One region of the Herbaspirillum sp. GW822-FHT03A08 genome, then DNA from elsewhere that is predicted to be linked to it. Evidence: predicted binding sites of a transcription regulator. Region 1 holds the regulator's gene; each other region holds the start of a gene.

Region 1 (6,414 bases):
CGGCGGAGAGCCTGCGCCGTTGCATCGCGCAGGTGAACCAGCTGAAACAGCGTCCCGACGCGGTAGTGTTCACGGGCGACCTGGTCGATTTCGGTCTGCCTGAAGAGTATGCGATGCTGCGCAGCTTGCTGGCGCCGCTGAGCGTGCCTTACTACCTGCTGCCCGGCAATCACGACGAGCGCCAGGCGCTGCGTGCGGCATTTCCGGAGCATGTCTATCTTCAGCAGGGCGGCGAGCGCATCGAATACGTCATCGACGATCATGTGCTGCGCATCGTTGCGCTGGACACGGTGATTCCACGTTCCAGCAACGGCGAGCTTGCACCTGCCAGCATGGTCTGGCTGGATCGCGTCCTGAGCGAACAACCGCAGCGCCCGACGGTGATCGTGATGCATCATCCACCCTTCAAGACCGGCATCGGCCACATGGACGATATCGGTCTGGCGAATCCGCAGTTGCTGGAAGAAGTGGTGCGGCGGCATCCGCAGGTGGAGCGCGTCTTGTGCGGTCACTTGCATCGGCCGATCACCACGCGTTTCGGCGGCACGATCGCCTCAACCTGTCCGGGCGTCTCGCATCAGGTGATGCTGGATCTGGATCCGCAAGCGGCGTCGCAGTTCGTCATGGAGCCGCCGGGATTTCAGTTGCATCTGTGGGATGAGCAGGCCGGACTGATCAGTCATACGGCCTATGTGGGGGAGTTCGAGGGACCGTATCCGTTTTATGACGGCGACAATCTTATCGACTGAGTGATCGACTCAGTGATCGACTGAGCGAACTAGAAATCAGACAAAAGAGGGATTACAGCAACGCTAGCTTGAGCGTTGCTGTTTCTTCGTAGTCCTCGCAGCGCTCGTTGATCATGGCGACGCAGAATTGCAATTCTTCCACGATGTCCGGCGCGGCGGCGCGCATTTTCTCGCTGTGCTGGACTTCAATCGTCAGCACTTCATTTTCCTTCAGCACGAACTTGCTCATGCCGTCGTCATCGCGCAGGTAGCTGAGGCAGTCGACCCAGGCGTTCATGTTGCGGCCGTAGAAATCGGGGAAGCCGAACACTTTCTCGCATTCGCTGTGAAAGCTGTCCCAATCGGTAATGAGTTCGCCATTCAGGCGGGCGGTTGGCATGATTATTTTTTCTCCGCGCCCGCAGGCGAATCGGGTTTGGGATCGGTGACGAAACCAAGTTTGTTGAGACCGTTGCTTTGTGCCGCCGACATCACATCCGCAATCACTTCATAACGCGTCGCCTTGTCGGCGCGCAGCTGGACTTCCGGCTGCGGTTGCTTGACGGCGGCTGCGCTCATGCGGTTGGTCAGTTCGGCCAGCGTGACGGGCTGGTCTTGCCAGTAGAGTTTGCCGGCAGCATCGATGGCGACGCTGATGGTTTGCGGTTTTTCCGGCGCCGGCGCGGATTTGGCGGTCGGCAGGTCGAGTTGCAAAGAGTGTGTAAACAACGGCGCCGAGAGGATGAAAATCACCAGCAGCACCAGCATCACGTCGACCATCGGCGTGACGTTGATCTCGGCCATCGGGCCGGAGTGCTGATTGTCGTTGAAGCCGCCGAAGCTCATGATTGCCTCTCGCCGACGCGCTCGCCGGTCGTCAGGTAAGCGTGCAGGTCGTGTGCAAAGCCGTCCAGTTCCGCCAGCGTCAGGCGGTTGATGCGCGTGAAGGCGTTGTAGGCCAGCACGGCAGGAATCGCCACCACCAGGCCGAGCGCGGTCATGATCAGCGCTTCGCCGACCGGGCCGGCGACCTTGTCGATTTGCACGGTGCCGCTGGCCGATACCGCCGCCAGCGCGTGATAGATGCCCCAGACCGTACCGAACAGGCCGACGAAGGGCGCGGTCGAGCCTACCGACGCCAGCAGCGTCAGACCGCGTTCAAGCCGTGCCGAGACCCGGTTGATTTCACGGCGCAGCGTGCGCGTGATCAGTTCGCCCGGATCTGTGGCGGCGTTCAGCGACGGCGCGCCTTGCTGTTTGGAGGAAATGCTGGCGGCTTCGGACGAGCGCAGCGCCAGAGGAATATAGATTTCTTCGCTGTCGACGGTTTGCATGACGGCGATGGCGTCGGTCAGCGTCGGTGCTTTCCAGAAACCGTCCAGCGCATTGCTGCTGCGGCGGATGCGCCAGGAACTCCAGGTTTTGGAAAGAATGTAGTACCAGCTTGCAATAGACATCAGTAGCAAGATGTAAGCGACGGCATGTGACACGGCGTCGCCCTGTGCCCAGTAATGGGCGAATCCAACGGTTTGTTCCATGGTGTGTTCTCTTGGTTAACGACAGAGTTAATGGCAATCCGTTGGAGCGGTCATTCGTGAAAAGATTCGCAGCAGATTCACAGCAAATCAGATCCGGCGCGCGAGAAAACAGGCGCGCCGGATCGGGATGACTTACTTCAGTCCCAGTACATCCTGCATGTCGTACAAACCGGTCGACTTGTCAGCGAGGAAGCGCGCGGCGCGCAGGCTGCCGTGGGCGTAGGTGACGCGGCTGGACGATTTATGGGTGATTTCGATACGCTCGCCGATACCGGCAAACAGCACAGTGTGGTCGCCGACGATGTCGCCGCCGCGGATGGCGGAGAAGCCGATCGACGACGGATCGCGTTCGCCGGTGATGCCTTCGCGGGCGTAGACGGCAACGTCATCGAGCTTGACACCGATGGCGTCGGCAATGACTTCGCCCATTTTCAGCGCGGTGCCGGATGGCGCATCGACCTTGTGGCGATGGTGCGCTTCGATGATTTCAATGTCGTAGCCATGTGTAAAACTCTTGGCTGCCATTTCCAGCAGCTTGAGCGTGACGTTAACGCCGATGCTCATGTTGGGCGCCTGCATGATGGCGGTCTTGGTCGCCGCGGCAGCGATGGCGTCCTTGGCTTCCTGTTCCAGGCCGGTGGTGCCGATGACCATCTTGATGCCGTGCGCGGCACAGTACTCGGCGTGCTTCAGGGTGCCTTCCGGACGCGTGAAATCGATCAGGACGTCAACATTGGCCAGGCCTTTGGCAAGGTCGGATTCAATCGTCACGTTGGCGGGCTTGCCGAGAAAGGACGCGGCATCGGTGCCCAGGCTTGGCGATCCGGGCACGTCCAGTGCGCCGGCCAGAACCATGTCATCGGCGTTCTGGATGGCTTCGATCAGCATGCGGCCCATGCGGCCGGAAGCGCCGGCTACGGCGATTTTCAGTGCGCTCATATTGCTAAAATCTTACTTGTTCGTGATGGTCGGGGCGACCGGCGTGTCGGACAGCTCAGGCATAGCGCCTTTCTTGGAACCGGCGATCAGGGACAGATATTCCTGCTCGGTCGGCAAGTCGTTGCCGCCTTCGTAGCGGTCCATCAGGTTTTCCTTGAAGAACACCGAGACGCGGCTGCTCATGATTTCGCCGTTGCCCTTGGCCAGGCGGAATTCATAATCCCAGCGATCCGAGTGGAACACGTCGGTCAGCAGCGGTGTGCCCAGGACGAAGCGAACCTGCTCGCGTGTCATGCCGGGTTTGAGCTGGGCGACCATTTCCTTGGAAACGAAGTTGCCTTGCTGGATGTCGATACGATAAGGTTTGAAGAAGCCGAACAGGCTGCCGTCCTTCTTGATCACATGCACGCCGCTTGCGTCAGCCGATGCTGCGCCTTCTGCCGGTTTGTTGGATGCACAGCCGGACAGCAGGGAGCCCAGCGCGATCAGCGCGAGGGCGGTAATACGGTAGGAAGGCAACATTCGCATAAAGATTTCAATTGGTTGAGCAATTGTGCTAAAACGCTATATGATAAAGCAGATAACCCGATTTTTACTGAAACATGCCTAATAATCCATCCGAACTGAAAGCCAGCGGCCTCAAAGCTACTCTGCCGCGTCTGAAAATCCTGGAAATCTTCCAAAATACCGAGGTGCGCCACCTCAGTGCGGAAGACGTCTACAAAATCCTTCTGGCCGACAATCTGGACGTGGGGCTGGCAACGGTCTACCGCGTGCTGACCCAGTTCGAGCAGGCAGGCCTGTTGCAGCGCAATCACTTCGAAACCGGCAAGGCCGTGTTCGAACTGAATGAAGGCTCGCACCATGACCATCTCGTTTGCCTGGATTGCGGCAAGGTCGAAGAGTTTTTCGACGCCGAAATCGAAAAGCGCCAGGTCAAGATTGCTCAGGAGCACGGTTTCGAGATTGCCGACCATGCGCTGGCGCTCTACGGACATTGCCGGGATTGCCAGAAAACCAAGAAGTAACCAAGCGGCAGATGCGGTATTCCGCTGCAATTCAGCGACCGTTCAGCATTATTTGTAAAAAGCCATCCGGCAGCAATACCGGATGGCTTTTTTATTGTCTGTCCTGCGCGCGTAAAGTTGGGTAAGGCGTTTGCAACATTCCTGCTGCTTGCAGCTTCAGCTGTTGCTCAGCGCGCTCGACAACAATTTGGCAGTGATGTCGACAATGGGAATCACGCGTTCGTACGCCATGCGCGTCGGACCGATCACACCCAGCGTGCCGACGATCTTGCCGTTGACCTCATACGGTGCGGTGACGATGCTCATGTCGTCCATCGGCACCAGTTGCGATTCGCCGCCGATGAAGATCTGCACGCCGGTGGCTTTGCTCGATACGTCCAGCAACTGCATCAGGCTGGTCTTCTGTTCAAACATGTCAAACAGCTTGCGCAGGGACGTCATGTTCGACGACAGATCGGACACGCTCAGCAGATTGCGTTCGCCGGAAATCACGACGTTGTCGGACTCATCCGCCATGGCATCGCTGCCGGCTTCGACTGCTGCCTGCATCAGGCTGGTCATGTCGTCGCGCAGCTGGCGCAGTTCGTTTTGCAGGCGCAGGCGGACTTCGTCGAAGCCGAGGCCGCCGTAGTGCTGGTTGATGTAGTTCGCGGCCTGCACCAGTTGCGACGGCGTGTAATCGACGTCGGTCAGCAGCAGGCGGTTCTGCACGTCGCCGCGCGGGCCGACGATCACCAGCAGGATGCGTTTTTCGGACAGGCGCAGGAATTCGATTTGCTGGAAGATGGACTCACGCTTGGGCGTCATGACCACGCCGGCGAATTGCGACAGCGACGACAACACCTGCGCCGCGTTGGAAATGATCTTCTGCGGCGAGTTGATCTGCGAGCGCGATTGCAGTTTGGTTTCCAGCGTCGCTTCGTCGATGGCGTCGATCGATTCGATGGTCAGCAAGGTGTCGACGAACACGCGATAGCCGCGCGGCGTCGGAATCCGTCCGGCGGAAGTGTGCGGGCTGGCGACGAAGCCCATGTCTTCCAGGTCGGCCATGACGTTGCGGATGGTCGCCGGCGACAGTTCGAGTCCCGAAATCTTGGAGAGCGCGCGTGAGCCGACTGGCTGGCCGTCGGCGATATACCGTTCGACCAGTGCCTTGAGCAGGGTTTGAGCGCGATTGTCTAGTTGCATGTCTTCATTCTAACGACCCGGCGGCAGGCCTGCCAGCGTCTTCTCATTTATATGTGCTCAGCTGCTCAGGCTGCCAGCCAGTTTGCCAGTTCCGTCAGGTCGGTGCAGACCGCGTCGGGACGCACGTGGTCGGGCAACTCGCGTTTGAAGCGGTTCATCCAGACGGCACGCAGGCCGGCTTGCTGGGCGCCAAGCACGTCCAGGGTGAGATCGTCGCCGACGTAGACGGTCTGCTCCGGTGCGACGTCCAGCGCCGTGCAGGCTGCGTGGAAGATGGTCGGATCAGGTTTGGCTGTGCCGAATTGGTGCGCGGCAATGGAAATCTCGAAATGCTCCGCCAGCCCGATACGGCCAAGATCGGCAAAGCCGTTGGAGACGGTGCCGAGCCTGACGCGCGGTTTCAGTTGCAGCAAGCCAGGAACGACATCGTCGAAGGGCGTGACCGCATTGCGGCCGGTGGTGAAGATTTCCATGGCCGGATCAGCCAGCGCCGGGTCTTCGCCATGCTCGGCCAGCACGTCGCTCAGCGCCGCATGACGCAAGGCCCACAGGTTGATCTTGTATTTCGGGTCGCTCTTCGCCAGCAGCATGCGGCGTGCGCGCAGACTCTCTATCGTTTCCCGTTGGACCACGCCCGGAGCATGTTGGCGCAGCCAGTCGTACAACTGGCTTTCGGCCAGGTGCAGGACCGGCTCGATTGCCCAGAGCGTATCGTCGAGGTCGAACAGGACGGCCTGTATATGTGTTTTGTTCATCAAAATCGATTCAGAGTCGTCTAAATTATGCTTTAATCCGCAGCATGTGGCCTATCAAATTACCCGTGCAGGCGGCAACGCCAAAAACCATCGCGATCGTCGGCAAATTTCATGCCGTCGGCATCGCGCAGTCTTTATCCGATATTGCAGCGTTTCTGGAAGCGCACGGTCACACGATCGTGTTTGAAGCAGAGACGGCGCAAAACGTTGCCCTGGAAGGCTACGATGCCATGTCGCC
Region 2 (6,414 bases), on a different contig from region 1:
CGCACCAACTACGGCGCGCTGATCGACCCGCGCCAATACCCGATCCCGGCTCTGGGCAGCACTGAGCTGGACGGCAAGCCAGCCAGTCTGGAAGACTACAAGGGTAAATGGGTTATGCTGCAAGTCGCCGGCGGCGAGTGCGACGACGCCTGCAAGACGCGCCTGTTTGCCATGCGCCAGCTGCGCCTGATGCAAGGCAAGGAAATGGAACGCATCGAACGCGTCTGGCTGATTACCGACGCCAAGCCGCTCGACACCGTGCTCATGCGCGAATACGACGGCACCGACATGCTGCGTGTTGATGCAAAGCTGTTGAAGGCCTGGCTGCCGACCGATGAAGGTACGGCCATGGAAGATCACATCTACATCATCGATCCGTTAGGCAATCTGATGATGCGCTTCCCCAAGGATGCCGATCCCAACAAGATGAAAAAAGACATCAGCAAACTGCTGCGCGCATCGGCGATAGGGTGAGGCGGCGATGCTGATTCAACTTGCCATCATGGGTCTGTTGGTTGCGCTGATTCCGCTGACGCTGACCTGGGTTTCCAATGACGTCAACAAATACCGCAAGCTGGTCTGGGTCACGCTGTTCCTGACTTTTGACCTGATCATGTTCGGCGCTTTTACGCGTCTGACTGACTCCGGACTTGGTTGCCCCGACTGGCCGGGTTGCTACGGCCACTCCAATCCGTTGCTCGCGCATGAGCACATCAGTGCCGCGCAGGAAGCCATGCCGACTGGTCCCGTGACGGTTGCCAAAGCCTGGATCGAAATGATCCATCGCTATCTGGCGATGGCGGTCGGCGTGCTGATCATTACCTTGATGGTGATTGCATGGCGGCGCTGGATCAAGTCGCGTCATATCGAAATCAAGTTCCGGCCGTGGTTTCCGACTGCGCTGTTCTTGTTCGTGTGCCTGCAGGGCGCATTCGGCGCCTGGACCGTGACCATGAAGCTGCAGCCTATCATCGTCACCATTCATTTGCTGCTCGGCCTGACCTTGCTGGCGATGCTGGCCTGGCTTGGCGCGCAACAGAATGAGCATGTGCCGGTGTCGGCGCTGGGGCGAGCGTTGGCGCTGCCGGCGCTGGTCGGCATGCTGCTGCTGATCGTGCAGATTGCGCTGGGCGGCTGGGTCAGCACCAATTACGCGGCGCTGGCTTGTAACGATTTCCCCTTGTGCCATGGCGCGGTGATTCCGCAGATGGACTTTGAAAACGGTTTTACGCTGTGGCGCCATCTGGGCAAAACGGCCGACGGCGAATACCTGCCATTTCCGGCCCTGACCGCGATCCATTGGGTGCACCGGTCATTCGCTTTCGTGGTGATTGCCTATGTCGCCTGGCTGGCGCACAAGACCCTTAAGGACGCGGGGCTGCGCAAAACCGGGCGCTGGCTTCTGATTGTGATCGCGCTGCAACTGGTGACGGGTTTGTCGACGATTTACCTCAACTGGCCGCTGGCGATTGCCGTCCTGCACAACGGTGGGGCAGCCTTACTTCTGCTTTTGCTGGTCATGTTAAACTACAAGGCTAGGTACGCACCGCTTGCCGAGGGGAAAACGGCCCGTGTTTCCGTCCCGCATGCCGGGGAAAATACTGCGCCGACAATCTGACATGACCACATTGACCGTACAAACCAACCGAATTGCCCAGTATTGGGCGCTGACCAAACCGCGCGTGACCCAGCTCGCGGTGTTCTGCGCCGTCATCGGCATGTTTCTGGCCACCCCGGAATTGCCGGACTGGCGCAAGGTCGTGTTTGGCACGATCGGCATCTGGCTGCTGGCCGGCGCCGCGTTCGCCATCAATTGCCTGGTGGAACGGGAAATCGATTCACGCATGGCCCGCACTGCACGCCGCCCGATGGCGCGCGGTGAAATCACCGTAGTGCAGACGCTGGTGTTTTCCGGCGTGATCGGCGGCATGGGCATGTGGGTGCTGTTCAACCTGGTCAATCCACTGACCATGTGGCTGACGCTGGCGACTTTCGTCGGCTATGCCGTCATCTATACCATCATCCTCAAGCCGTCGACGCCGCAAAATATCGTCATCGGCGGCCTGTCCGGTGCGATGCCGCCGGCATTGGGCTGGGCGGCAGTCGCTAATGACGTGCCGATGCAAGCCTGGATTCTGGTGCTGATCATCTTTATCTGGACGCCGCCGCACTTTTGGGCGCTGGCGATGTACCGCCGCGACGACTATGCGAAATCCGGCCTGCCGATGCTACCTGTCACGCATGGCATGAAGTTCACCCAGCTGCAGATCCTGCTGTACACGATTGCGCTATTCGCCACCACCATGCTGCCGTTCGCCGTCGGCATGAGCGGCCTGATCTATCTCGCCAGCGCCGTCGTGCTGGGCGCGATTTTCTTCTATTACTCCTGGCAGATTTATCGCCACTACACGGACCTGATCGCGCGCAAGGCGTTTACCTATTCGATCATTTATCTGTCCCTGTTGTTTGCGGTGCTGCTGGTGGACCACTATTTCCTGTTCAGGACTTTCTGATGAAGCGTTTGCGTTCGTTGTTGCCGGCAGCGTTGCTGGCCTTGTCGACCTTGATGCTGGCGGCCTGCCAGGGCAATACCGAGAAGTTCGTCAATACCGATGTCACCGGCCTGGAATACGCAAAGGACTTCGCACTGACCGATCACAACGGCAAACCGCGCACGCTGGCCGACTTCAAGGGCAAGGCGGTCGTGATGTTCTTCGGCTACACGCAGTGTCCTGACGTCTGCCCGACCACGATGGCCGAGATGGCCAATGTGATGAAGGAACTCGGGCCGCAGGCCGACAAGGTGCAGGTCCTGTTCGTTACTGTCGATCCGGCGCGCGATACTCCACAGATCCTGTCGCAGTATGTGCCGGCTTTCGACAAGCGTTTCCTCGGTTTGTATGGTGATGACGCCGCCACCGCCAAGGTCGCCAAGGAATTCAAGGTGTTCTTCCAGAAAGTACCGGGCAAGACGCCGGGCAGCTACACCATGGATCACACCGCAGGCAGCTACGTCTTCGATCCGCAGGGTCACATCCGTTTGTTCGTCAAACATGGCCAGGGCGCCGAACCCATCGTGCATGATTTGAAATTGCTGTTGTCGTGAATGCCGCTGTGCTAATGCAGCAGCGGCCCGATGCAGATCGGCAGATGGTCGCAAAGATGGCAAACAAAAGAAAAGGCGCTCTTTGAGCGCCTTTTTCATTACTACCGACTACTTTTGCAGATCAGGAAAACGCCTGCAGCGCACCCTTCATCTTCTTCAAGGCAACTGCTTCGATCTGGCGAATACGTTCGGCAGACACGCCGAATTCATCAGCCAGTTCGTGCAGCGTAGCGCCGCTGCCGTCGTCGTTGGCCAGCCAGCGTGCTTCCACGATGCGGCGTGAACGGTCATCCAGCTTGCTCAAGGCGGCTTCCAGACCTTCCGACTGCAGACGGTCGTATTGCTTGGCTTCCATCACGCGGGTCGGTTCGCTGTTGTCCGAGGACAGGTAAGCGATCGGCGCGAATTTGTCGTCTTCGTCGTCGGTCGGCGCTTCCAGTGCAACGTCGCGGCCGGACAGGCGGGTTTCCATCTCGATGACTTCTTCACGCTTGACGTCCAGTGTCTTGGCCAGCGCGTCGACTTGCGCCGGCGTCATGGCGTCCAGACCTTCCTTGTGGCTGCGCAGATTGAAGAACAGCTTGCGTTGGGCCTTGGTGGTCGCCACTTTGACCAGACGCCAGTTCTTCAGGATGTACTCGTGCATCTCGGCCTTGATCCAGTGCATCGCGTACGACACCAGACGCACGTTTTGATCCGGATCGAAGCGTTTGACCGCCTTCATCAGGCCGATATTGCCTTCTTGAATGAGGTCGGCGTGCGGCAGGCCGTAGCCCAGATAGCCGCGGGCGATCGAGACCACCAGGCGCAAGTGCGACAGCACCAGTTTTTGCGCTGCAGCGAGGTCATTCTTGTCACGCAGACTTTGCGCGAGCGAAACTTCTTCAGCCTGCGTCAGCATAGGCAGGCGATTGACGGCCGAAATGTAGGCGTCAATATTGCCCAGGCTGCCGGAGAAGCCGAGCGCAAGCGCATTGGTCTCGACGGGCATGAGTGCAGTAGCTGATTTCATTGATTCTCCTTGGTTCCTAAATGAGGAAGCGATGCGTAACGATGGTACGTAAATACAGCAATGCCTTAAAGCTGGAGTATTTCTATCAACTATTCTAGCACTCCTTCCAAGGGAGTGCTAATAACGAATCTGGAAGGAAGGAATAGCTAATTTCTATGGTTGCTTTTGATGCAATTGGCTTTCATCGCAAGAATTAGAGGGAATCTGAGGGCTAAAGTTGCTACTTTCAAGGAGAAAGCTGTAACAATTTTTGCAAGGCAACAATGAAATAAGGCGGTAATTTCTATCGAGAAATTACCGCCTTCATGAAAGCGGAAGCCAGGAGGAACGCAGTCAGGTCAGACGGGACAGATGCCGTTTGACCGACAACATGGCGCCGAACAAGCCGAGCAAGGCGCTCGCGCCCAGCAGGAAGGCGATGGCTTCGATGCTCGGCGGCGCCAGGCGGAATTCCGAGGCGTACAGGCGGGCGAAATCGGTGATGGCCATATTCAGCGGCTGCAACGCCAGCACCACCAGGCCCAGCGCCAGACCGCCAGCGCATAGTCCCAGCAGCGCGCCGGTGTAATAGAACGGACGATGGATAAAAGCGTTGGTCGCACCCAGCAGCCGTGAAACCTCGATTTCCTCGTACTGCGTCATGACTTGCAGGCGAATGGTATTAAACACCACAGCAACCACTACCGCGCCCAGCGTGATGCCCAGGAACATCAATACCAGCCGCAAAATGCGCAGCAGTGCCGCCAGACGCTTGACCCAGGCCGAGTCGATCTGCACCGTGTCGACGCCGGGCATGGCCTTCAGCTTCTGCGCGATGTCGTCGACGCGTCCGGCGTCCATGGCGTTCTGGAATCCCGAAAGTTTCAGGACATAACTGTCCGGCAATGGATTTGACCCCAGCGTCGCCAGCACGTCGTTGAGGCCGGTCTTGCTTTTGAGCGAGTCGAAGGCTTTTTCGCGCGGCGTGAACTCCACCTTGGCGGTGCTGCCGCTGCTTTGCAGGATGCCGTTGATGGTCGTACTGAGAGCCGTGGCCTTGTCGCGTGAGACGTCCATTTTCAGGAAGATGCTGATTTCCGGCTCGACGGCGAGCTGTTCCGACACCGGTCGCACGTTTTCCAGCACGGTCAGGCCGGCGAAGGGCAGCGCCAGCGCAATCGAGACCACCAGCACGTTGAGCACGAAATTGCCCGGCGAGCGCAGCAGGTGGCTGAAGGCATCGGCGAAGGCGAAGAAATGTTGGCGCAGCCAGTTCATTGCGAAATCTCCACCGGATGGCTGACGCCGTTGTGCCAGCCGTCGACGATGCGGCCGCGGTCCAGGTAGACGATGCGGTCGGCGCCGGTCAGGTATTGCTCGTCATGGGTGGAGATCAGGCAAGTCACGCCGACGCCATGGAAGGACTTCAGCGCGGCCAGCACCTTGTTGGCGTTGTCGCGGTCGAGATTGGCGGTAGGCTCGTCGGCCAGGATGATTTGCGGGCGGTTGACGATGGCGCGGGCAATCGCGACGCGCTGCTGTTCGCCGCCGGAGAGTTCTTGCGGACCGGAGGCAGCCTTATCGAGCAGGTCGACCTTGTCCAGTGCAGCGCGGGCGCGTTTTTCGGCGTCCGAGCGGGCGGCGCCGGTCACGATCAGCGGCAGCATCACGTTGGCGAGGATGCTGCGGTCCTGCAACAGGCGCTGTTGCTGGAAGATCAGGCCGAGGTTGCGGCGCAGATATGGCATGCCGGAGGGCTTGATGGCATTGATGCTCTGGCCGTTGACGCTGAGCGTGCCGCTGCTGGGGCGCTCCATGGCGGCGATCATTTTCAGCAAGGTGGATTTGCCGGCGCCGGACGGGCCGGCGAGGAACAGCAATTCGCCCTTTTGCACCGACAGCGTGATGTCGCGCAAGGCGAACACATCGCGCGAGTATTGTTTGGAGACCTTGGCGAATTCAATCATCGTCGGTTGTCTGATCTTTTCTTTTTGGCGTATTTCAGCTTTGTATAATTATTAATTTAACAATGCATCTACGAATTCTTCGGCATCGAAAGCTTGCAGGTCGTCGATCTTTTCACCCACGCCGATGAAGTACAGCGGCACCGGACGGGTCTTGGCGATCGCCGCCAGAATGCCGCCTTTGGCGGTGCCGTCCAGCTTGGTCACGACCAGCCCGGTCAGGCCGAGCGCATCGTCGAAAGCCTTGACCTGCGCCAACGCATTTTGGCCGGTATTGCCGTCGATGACCAGCAGTACTTCGTGCGGCGCGGTGTCCATGCCCTTGCCGATGACGCGTTTGATCTTCTTCAGTT
Region 3 (6,414 bases), on a different contig from region 1:
TTCCATCACGGCGACGCGGTCGCAGATCACCTTGATGACTTCCATCTGGTGCGTGATAAGGACGATGGTCAGACCGAGTTCCTTGTTGATCTTGCGCAGCAGTTCGAGGATCGAACGTGTGGTTTCCGGATCGAGGGCCGAGGTGGCTTCGTCCGACAGCAGCACTTTCGGATCGTTGGCCAGCGCGCGGGCGATGCCCACACGTTGTTTCTGGCCGCCGGAAATTTGCGCCGGATAGCGGTTCTTCAATGCGGTCAGGCCGACCAGCTCCAGCAGCGGCTCCACTTTCTTGGCGATCTCGGCCTTGGACAGGCCGGCCAGTTCCAGCGGCAGGGCGATGTTGTCATACACCGTGCGCGAGGACAGCAGGTTGAAATGCTGGAAGATCATGCCGATGTGGCGACGCGCATCGCGCAGGTCGTCGGACGACAGCGTGGTCAGATCCTTGCCGTCGATAACGATATTGCCGGTGGTGGGACGGTTCAGCAGGTTGATGGTGCGCACCAGCGTACTCTTGCCGGCGCCGCTGCGGCCGATGATGCCGAAGACTTCCCCCTTGCGGATGGACAGGTTGACGTCGCGTACTGCGTCCACCGTACCGTTGTCGCTTTGGAAGCGCTGGGTGACCCCCCGTATTTCAATCATATTGCTTTCGTTCATGTTGCAATGAAAAAGGCAGCAGGCCGGCCTCGTGGACCACCTGCTGCCTATATTTTTTATATAGAAGCGTGATTTTATGAGGATTTCGTTACACGAGGAACTACATTTTGCATATTCCCTAATGAGTAAAAGGCATAACCACGCGGTTTTGTGGGCGAAAAGACGAGAATAGAGCGATTTCGCCGATTGGTTTTTGAGGATATTGCCAAAAACGCAAGTGTATTTCTTGCAAAGCAAGACCGTGGGGCCGGGGGCCCGTGCGATCCGGCGTGATGGAACCCCTGCCCTGAAAGTTCTGTCTTCACACGCTAAGATAGCGGGCATCGTGTTCGGTGTTCAGTGTCCGGTGTTCCACCGCGGGTTCAAGGAGAAGCATGTCATACGTCTATAAAACAATGGAGTCGCCGGTCGGTCAATTGACGCTGGTAGGGCGGGGCGGAAAGCTCGCCGCCATCCTGTGGGAAAACGACAAGCCGACCCGGGTGAAACTCGGCGAACTGACGCCGGAACCCGCCAGCGCCGTCCTGCTGGAGACGGAACGCCAACTGAACGAATACTTTGCCGGCAAGCGCCAGCGCTTCGAGGTGGAGCTGGACTTCACCGGCACCGATTTCCAGAAGCGCGTGTGGGCCGCCTTGCTGACCATCCCCTTCGGCGAAACCCGCAGCTACGGCGACATCGCCCGCCAGCTCGGCGACATCAAGGCGGTGCGCGCAGTCGGCGCGGCCAACGGCAAGAATCCCATCTCCATCATCGCGCCCTGCCACCGCGTGATCGGCGCCTCGGGCGAGCTGACGGGTTTTGCCGGCGGCCTCAAGGCCAAGGAGCTGCTGCTCACGCTGGAAGGCGCGCATGCCTTGCATAACAAGCCCGGCACAGGTGTTCCGCAAAAGCGCCGCAGCAAGCTGCCGGATCCGAATCAGAGTTTGCTGTTTGCGGACTGACTGCGCATGACGGCGTAGAAGTAGAAATTCTCCGGACAATAAAAAAGGCCTCGATTGCTCGAGGCCTTTTTTGTACAGCGCGAAGCTGGTGTGGAAAGGTCTGTGCTTTCCGGTGCGCCCGCATTCCGGAGAATGCAGGCGCAGCCGAATTACATCATGCCGTCCATACCGCCCATGCCGCCCATACCACCCATGCCGCCTGGCATACCGCCAGCCGACTTGTCTTCCGGCAATTCAGCAACCAGTGCGTCGGTTGTCAGAATCAGGCCGGCAACCGATGCTGCGTTTTGCAGAGCGGAGCGGGTGACCTTTGCTGGGTCCAGAACGCCCAGTTCAACCAGATCGCCGTAGGTGCCGTTGGCAGCGTTGTAACCGTAGTTACCCGAACCAGCCAGAACCGCATTGATCACGACCGAAGGTTCGTCGCCTGCGTTGAACACGATCTGACGCAGTGGCTCTTCGACAGCGCGCAGAACGATCTTGATGCCGGCTTCCTGATCGGCGTTGTCGCCCTTCAGGTTCTTGACGTTAGCGCGAGCGCGCAGCAGGGCAACGCCGCCGCCTGGCACAACGCCTTCTTCGACAGCTGCGCGAGTAGCGTGCAGAGCATCTTCAACGCGTGCTTTCTTTTCCTTCATTTCGACTTCGGTGGCTGCGCCAACCTTGATCAGAGCAACGCCGCCTGCCAGCTTGGCAACGCGTTCTTGCAGCTTTTCACGATCGTAGTCGGAAGTCGCTTCTTCGATTTGCGCGCGGATTTGCTTGACGCGTGCTTCGATAGCGATGGCTTCGCCGTTGCCGTCGATGATGGTGGTGTTTTCCTTGCCGATTTCGATGCGCTTGGCTTGGCCCAGTTCAGCCAGAGTGGCTTTTTCCAGAGTCAGGCCGACTTCTTCAGCGATCACCTGGCCGCCGGTCAGGATAGCGATGTCTTCCAGCATTGCCTTGCGACGGTCGCCAAAGCCAGGAGCCTTGACAGCTGCAGTCTTCAGGATGCCGCGGATGTTGTTCACAACCAGAGTTGCCAGTGCTTCGCCTTCGACATCTTCAGCGATGATCAGCAGCGGACGGCCGGCCTTGGCCACTTGTTCCAGGATTGGCAGCAGGTCACGGATGTTCGAAACCTTCTTGTCGAACAGCAGGACGAATGGGTTTTCCAGAGCAACAACTTGCTTCTCTTGGTTGTTGATGAAGTATGGCGACAGGTAGCCGCGGTCGAATTGCATACCTTCGACGATGTCCAGTTCGTTTTCCAGCGACTTGCCGTCTTCCACGGTGATGACGCCTTCTTTACCGACTTTGTCCATTGCCTTGGCAATGATGTCGCCAATATCGGAATCCGAGTTAGCCGAGATCGAGCCGACTTGAGCGATTTCCTTGCTGGTAGTTGTTGGCTTTGCCAGCAGCTTGACTTCGCCGACGATGGCGGTGACAGCCTTGTCGATGCCGCGCTTCAGGTCGGTTGGGTTGAAACCTGCTGCAACGTACTTGAAGCCTTCGCGAACGATAGCTTGTGCCAGCACGGTAGCGGTAGTTGTACCGTCGCCGGCGTTGTCGGAAGTCTTGGAGGCAACTTCTTTAACCAGTTGCGCGCCCATGTTTTCCAGCTTGTCTTTCAGTTCGATCTCTTTCGCAACCGAAACGCCGTCCTTGGTGACGGTCGGGGCGCCGAAGCTACGCTCCAGAACCACGTTGCGGCCCTTAGGACCCAGAGTTACCTTAACTGCGTTTGCCAGGATGTTGACGCCATTGACGATTTTTGCACGTGCGTCATCGCCGAAAATTACTTGTTTTGCTGCCATGTTGGATTCTCCAAAATTCGTTTGTATTGCGATTGAACCGGCTTATTCAGCTTCGATCCGAGTGTTCGCTGCAGGCGCAATGCGTTTACATCGCGCCAATGCAGAGGAGGCCGATTATTTTTCGACGACGGCGAACAGGTCTTCTTCGCGCATGACCAGCAGTTCCTGGCCATCGATCTTCACGGCTTGGCCGGAGTACTTACCGAACAGAACGCGGTCGCCGACCTTGACTGCCAGCGGACGGACCTTGCCGTCATCCAGGATCTTGCCGTTGCCGACTGCCAGGATTTCGCCTTGATCTGGCTTTTCAGTTGCTGCGTCAGGCAGCACGATACCGGATGCGGTCTTGGTTTCTTGGTCGAGACGCTTGACGATAACGCGATCGTGCAAAGGACGAAGGCTCATGAAAACTCCTTAAAATTCAATAAGTTATAGATAATTGCGGCATTGGCTGCAAAGTTGTACTTAAGCCCTGCAGCAAGAAATCCGTGCCACATCGGAAAAGTGGGTAGGTCAGGAGGAGTTGTTAGCACTCTCCCCTAACGAGTGCTAAGTATAGGGGCGGAGTGGGGGTTTTTCAAGAGCGGGGTTGATTCAGGAGTTAATTAAACCGATCCCGGATCTTTGCCTGCGGTCTGCGCTGAGAGATTTGCATGTTGAAAACGTTCCGCCAGAGAGTCGACAGATGCTCGCATCCGGGGTGTCCACTTGAAACGACCGGCGCAGAAAACAATGCGACAGAGCCTCAGGCTGATGCCGCACACGCAAGATCGCGCGGCGTGTTGTCCAGATGCCGCGCCAGCACATCCAGAAATGCCTTGACCTTGGCAGATCCTCGCCGGCTGGCGGGATACATCGCATACACACCGACCCCCATCGGCCCCGGATTGACGCTGTAGCCATCCAGCACCCTGACCAGCGTGCCTGCTGCGATCTGGTCGCGCACCAGCCAGTCGGCGAGCATGGCGAGGCCGATGCCGTCCACGATGGCGCTGCGTAGCATCTCTGAGTTATTGATCGACAGGTTGCCGCTGACATCGATCTCCTCAATCGGCGCATTACTGTCACCCTTCAATTGGAAGCGCCAACCGCGGCGGGGTATGTCGAAGGGAAACACGACGCAATTGTGCTGCAATAAATCGTTTGGTTTCTGCGGCACGCCATGGGCGGCAAGATAGGCCGGGCTGGCGCAGATGAAGCGCTCCTGGCTGGTCAGCAGGCGGGCAATCAGATTGGGCTGCGTCTCCGGGGTGCTGATCCGGATCGCCACATCGATGGACTCGTCGACCATGTTGCTGAAGTTGTCGCTGAGATAGAACTCAAGTTGCAGTTTGGGATAGCGCCGGTTCATCTCGCCGAGAATGGGAGAGAAATGTACTGACGCCAAAGCAAAGGGCGCAGTAACGCGCAGCGGGCCTTGCGGTTCTCGGTCCTGAGTTGAGGCGGCATTGTCGGCGGCGTCCAGCGTCTCCAGGATATTCAGCGCATTTTCAAAATAGATGCGACCGCTATCGGTCAGCGTGACACTGCGCGTCGAGCGGTTCAGCAAGGTCGCGCCGAGACGTTTCTCCAGCGCATCAATCAGGCGGACCACCGAGGAGGGCGCCACACCCAGGTGGCGCGCGGCGGATGAAAAGCCGCCGGTGCTGGCAACCAGCGAAAACGCTTTCAATTCAGAGAATCGGTCCATGGCCACCTTTGCGTCTCACGCAATAGCATTTTCGAATTTCTCCATCTTATCAGGGCCAGGTCTAAAAGTTAGAGTGAGTCCGTCGCGCTAATGATCGGTTGATAAATAAAAATCAACAGGGAAGTTAGCCAGGATTTGGCACCTCTGCCAGCAGTTTCTCGTCATTTTCCCTTGTTCTATTTGCAGATCGTACAGGAGTACATCCATGAACCATACCGTCCGGGCCGCAACTGCTGACATTGCCGGTGTCTCCAATGTCGCCGATGTCGCCGATGTCGATGGCGGAGCCGTCATTACACCGGCGGCCGGCGATGCCGGTACAGGTAGCGACGCTGGTTTCCTGATCCGGGCGCCGCACATCAATATGGTCGACTTTCGCAAGACGCTGTCCGCCGTGATCGATTCGGACACCGCCAAACTGCCTGACGGCGCGACACCGGGATTGCTATGCAGCAAGCAAGGGGCCGCCAACGCGCGAGCTTATGTTGCGCTCTATCGGGAGTCTATCGGCAAGTTGTTGCCGGATCTGCTGCAAGGCGCCGGACAAGACCAACCTGATCTGCCGCGCCAGCTCGATACCTTGCTCGAATGCGCATTCCATGAACTGGGGGCGCTGGTTGACGTCAGCGCCGCCGCGAGCCGGCGCTCGCTGGATCGCTATCGTAATTACGCCGAGCATATTTTCAGCAGCACTCCGAACGGGCTGCTTGTGATGGACGGCAAATACAAGGTGCGTTCGTGTAACCCGGTGATGCGGCGCATTCTCGGACTGGCGCCGGAGCAAGATGTCGACGGCTTGTCCTTACAGGAAATTTTCAAAGTGCCGGCCTTGTACCGCTCGGCTGCCTCAGTCATCACCACCGGCATGCCGCATCAGGGCATCCATCTGGTCGACGACGACGGTGTCGATCGCACCGGCAATTACCAGTTCGGACTGTCATGCATCGATGACGGCGAGGAGCGTTTGCTGTTGCTGGTGGCGCATGACATTTCCACCGTGCTGGAAGCAAAGGCCGCGCTGAGCGAAAGCGAAGAACGTTTTCGCTTGTCGTTTCATCAGGCTGCGGTCGGGCTGGCTCACATCGGCGAGAACGGCGATATCCTGCGCAGCAATCAGAAGTTGCAGCAAGTGCTCGGTTACGGCGAGCAGGAATTGCGAAAGATGAGGCTCGATGATATTGCCCATCCGGACGATGCCGCTGACCACCGCGTCATGCGCCGCCGCATCTTGACCGGACAGATACGGGACTACGTGCGCGAGCGGCGCTACCTGCGCAGCAACGGCGACATCATGTGGGGGCAGGTGACTGTTTCATCG

What was found. Region 1 encodes HrcA, which represses chaperone genes, less so after heat shock. Its sites were predicted from a motif close to TTAGCACTCNNNNNNNNNGAGTGCTAA; they were not measured.
Region 2: rpoH (RNA polymerase sigma factor RpoH) is a predicted target of HrcA. The motif match lies at 4,213-4,239, and genes of this name have one in related genera.
Region 3: groES (co-chaperone GroES) is a predicted target of HrcA. The motif match lies at 3,933-3,959, and genes of this name have one in related genera.

Annotation. Positions count from the first base shown of each region.
Region 1 covers NZ_JBXANR010000004.1:244,800-251,213, reverse strand. The annotation lists gene AC1RN6_RS14350 (phosphodiesterase) at 1-749, shown strand, start outside; gene AC1RN6_RS14345 (barstar family protein) at 802-1,128, opposite strand; gene AC1RN6_RS14340 (ExbD/TolR family protein) at 1,131-1,574, opposite strand; gene AC1RN6_RS14335 (MotA/TolQ/ExbB proton channel family protein) at 1,571-2,266, opposite strand; gene dapB (4-hydroxy-tetrahydrodipicolinate reductase) at 2,399-3,205, opposite strand; gene AC1RN6_RS14325 (outer membrane protein assembly factor BamE) at 3,218-3,727, opposite strand; gene fur (ferric iron uptake transcriptional regulator) at 3,808-4,233, shown strand; gene hrcA (heat-inducible transcriptional repressor HrcA) at 4,390-5,421, opposite strand; gene AC1RN6_RS14310 (HAD family hydrolase) at 5,487-6,176, opposite strand; gene AC1RN6_RS14305 (NAD kinase) at 6,221-6,414, shown strand, end outside.
Region 2 covers NZ_JBXANR010000002.1:662,719-669,132, forward strand. The annotation lists gene AC1RN6_RS08090 (SCO family protein) at 1-474, shown strand, start outside; gene AC1RN6_RS08095 (COX15/CtaA family protein) at 482-1,618, shown strand; gene cyoE (heme o synthase) at 1,620-2,513, shown strand; gene AC1RN6_RS08105 (SCO family protein) at 2,513-3,106, shown strand; gene rpoH (RNA polymerase sigma factor RpoH) at 3,228-4,118, opposite strand; gene ftsX (permease-like cell division protein FtsX) at 4,452-5,375, opposite strand; gene AC1RN6_RS08120 (cell division ATP-binding protein FtsE) at 5,372-6,064, opposite strand; gene ftsY (signal recognition particle-docking protein FtsY) at 6,116-6,414, opposite strand, start outside.
Region 3 covers NZ_JBXANR010000001.1:850,924-857,337, reverse strand. The annotation lists gene AC1RN6_RS03955 (methionine ABC transporter ATP-binding protein) at 1-645, opposite strand, end outside; gene AC1RN6_RS03950 (methylated-DNA--[protein]-cysteine S-methyltransferase) at 1,035-1,604, shown strand; gene groL (chaperonin GroEL) at 1,754-3,406, opposite strand; gene groES (co-chaperone GroES) at 3,521-3,811, opposite strand; gene AC1RN6_RS03935 (LysR family transcriptional regulator) at 4,152-5,096, opposite strand; gene AC1RN6_RS03930 (sensor domain-containing protein) at 5,302-6,414, shown strand, end outside.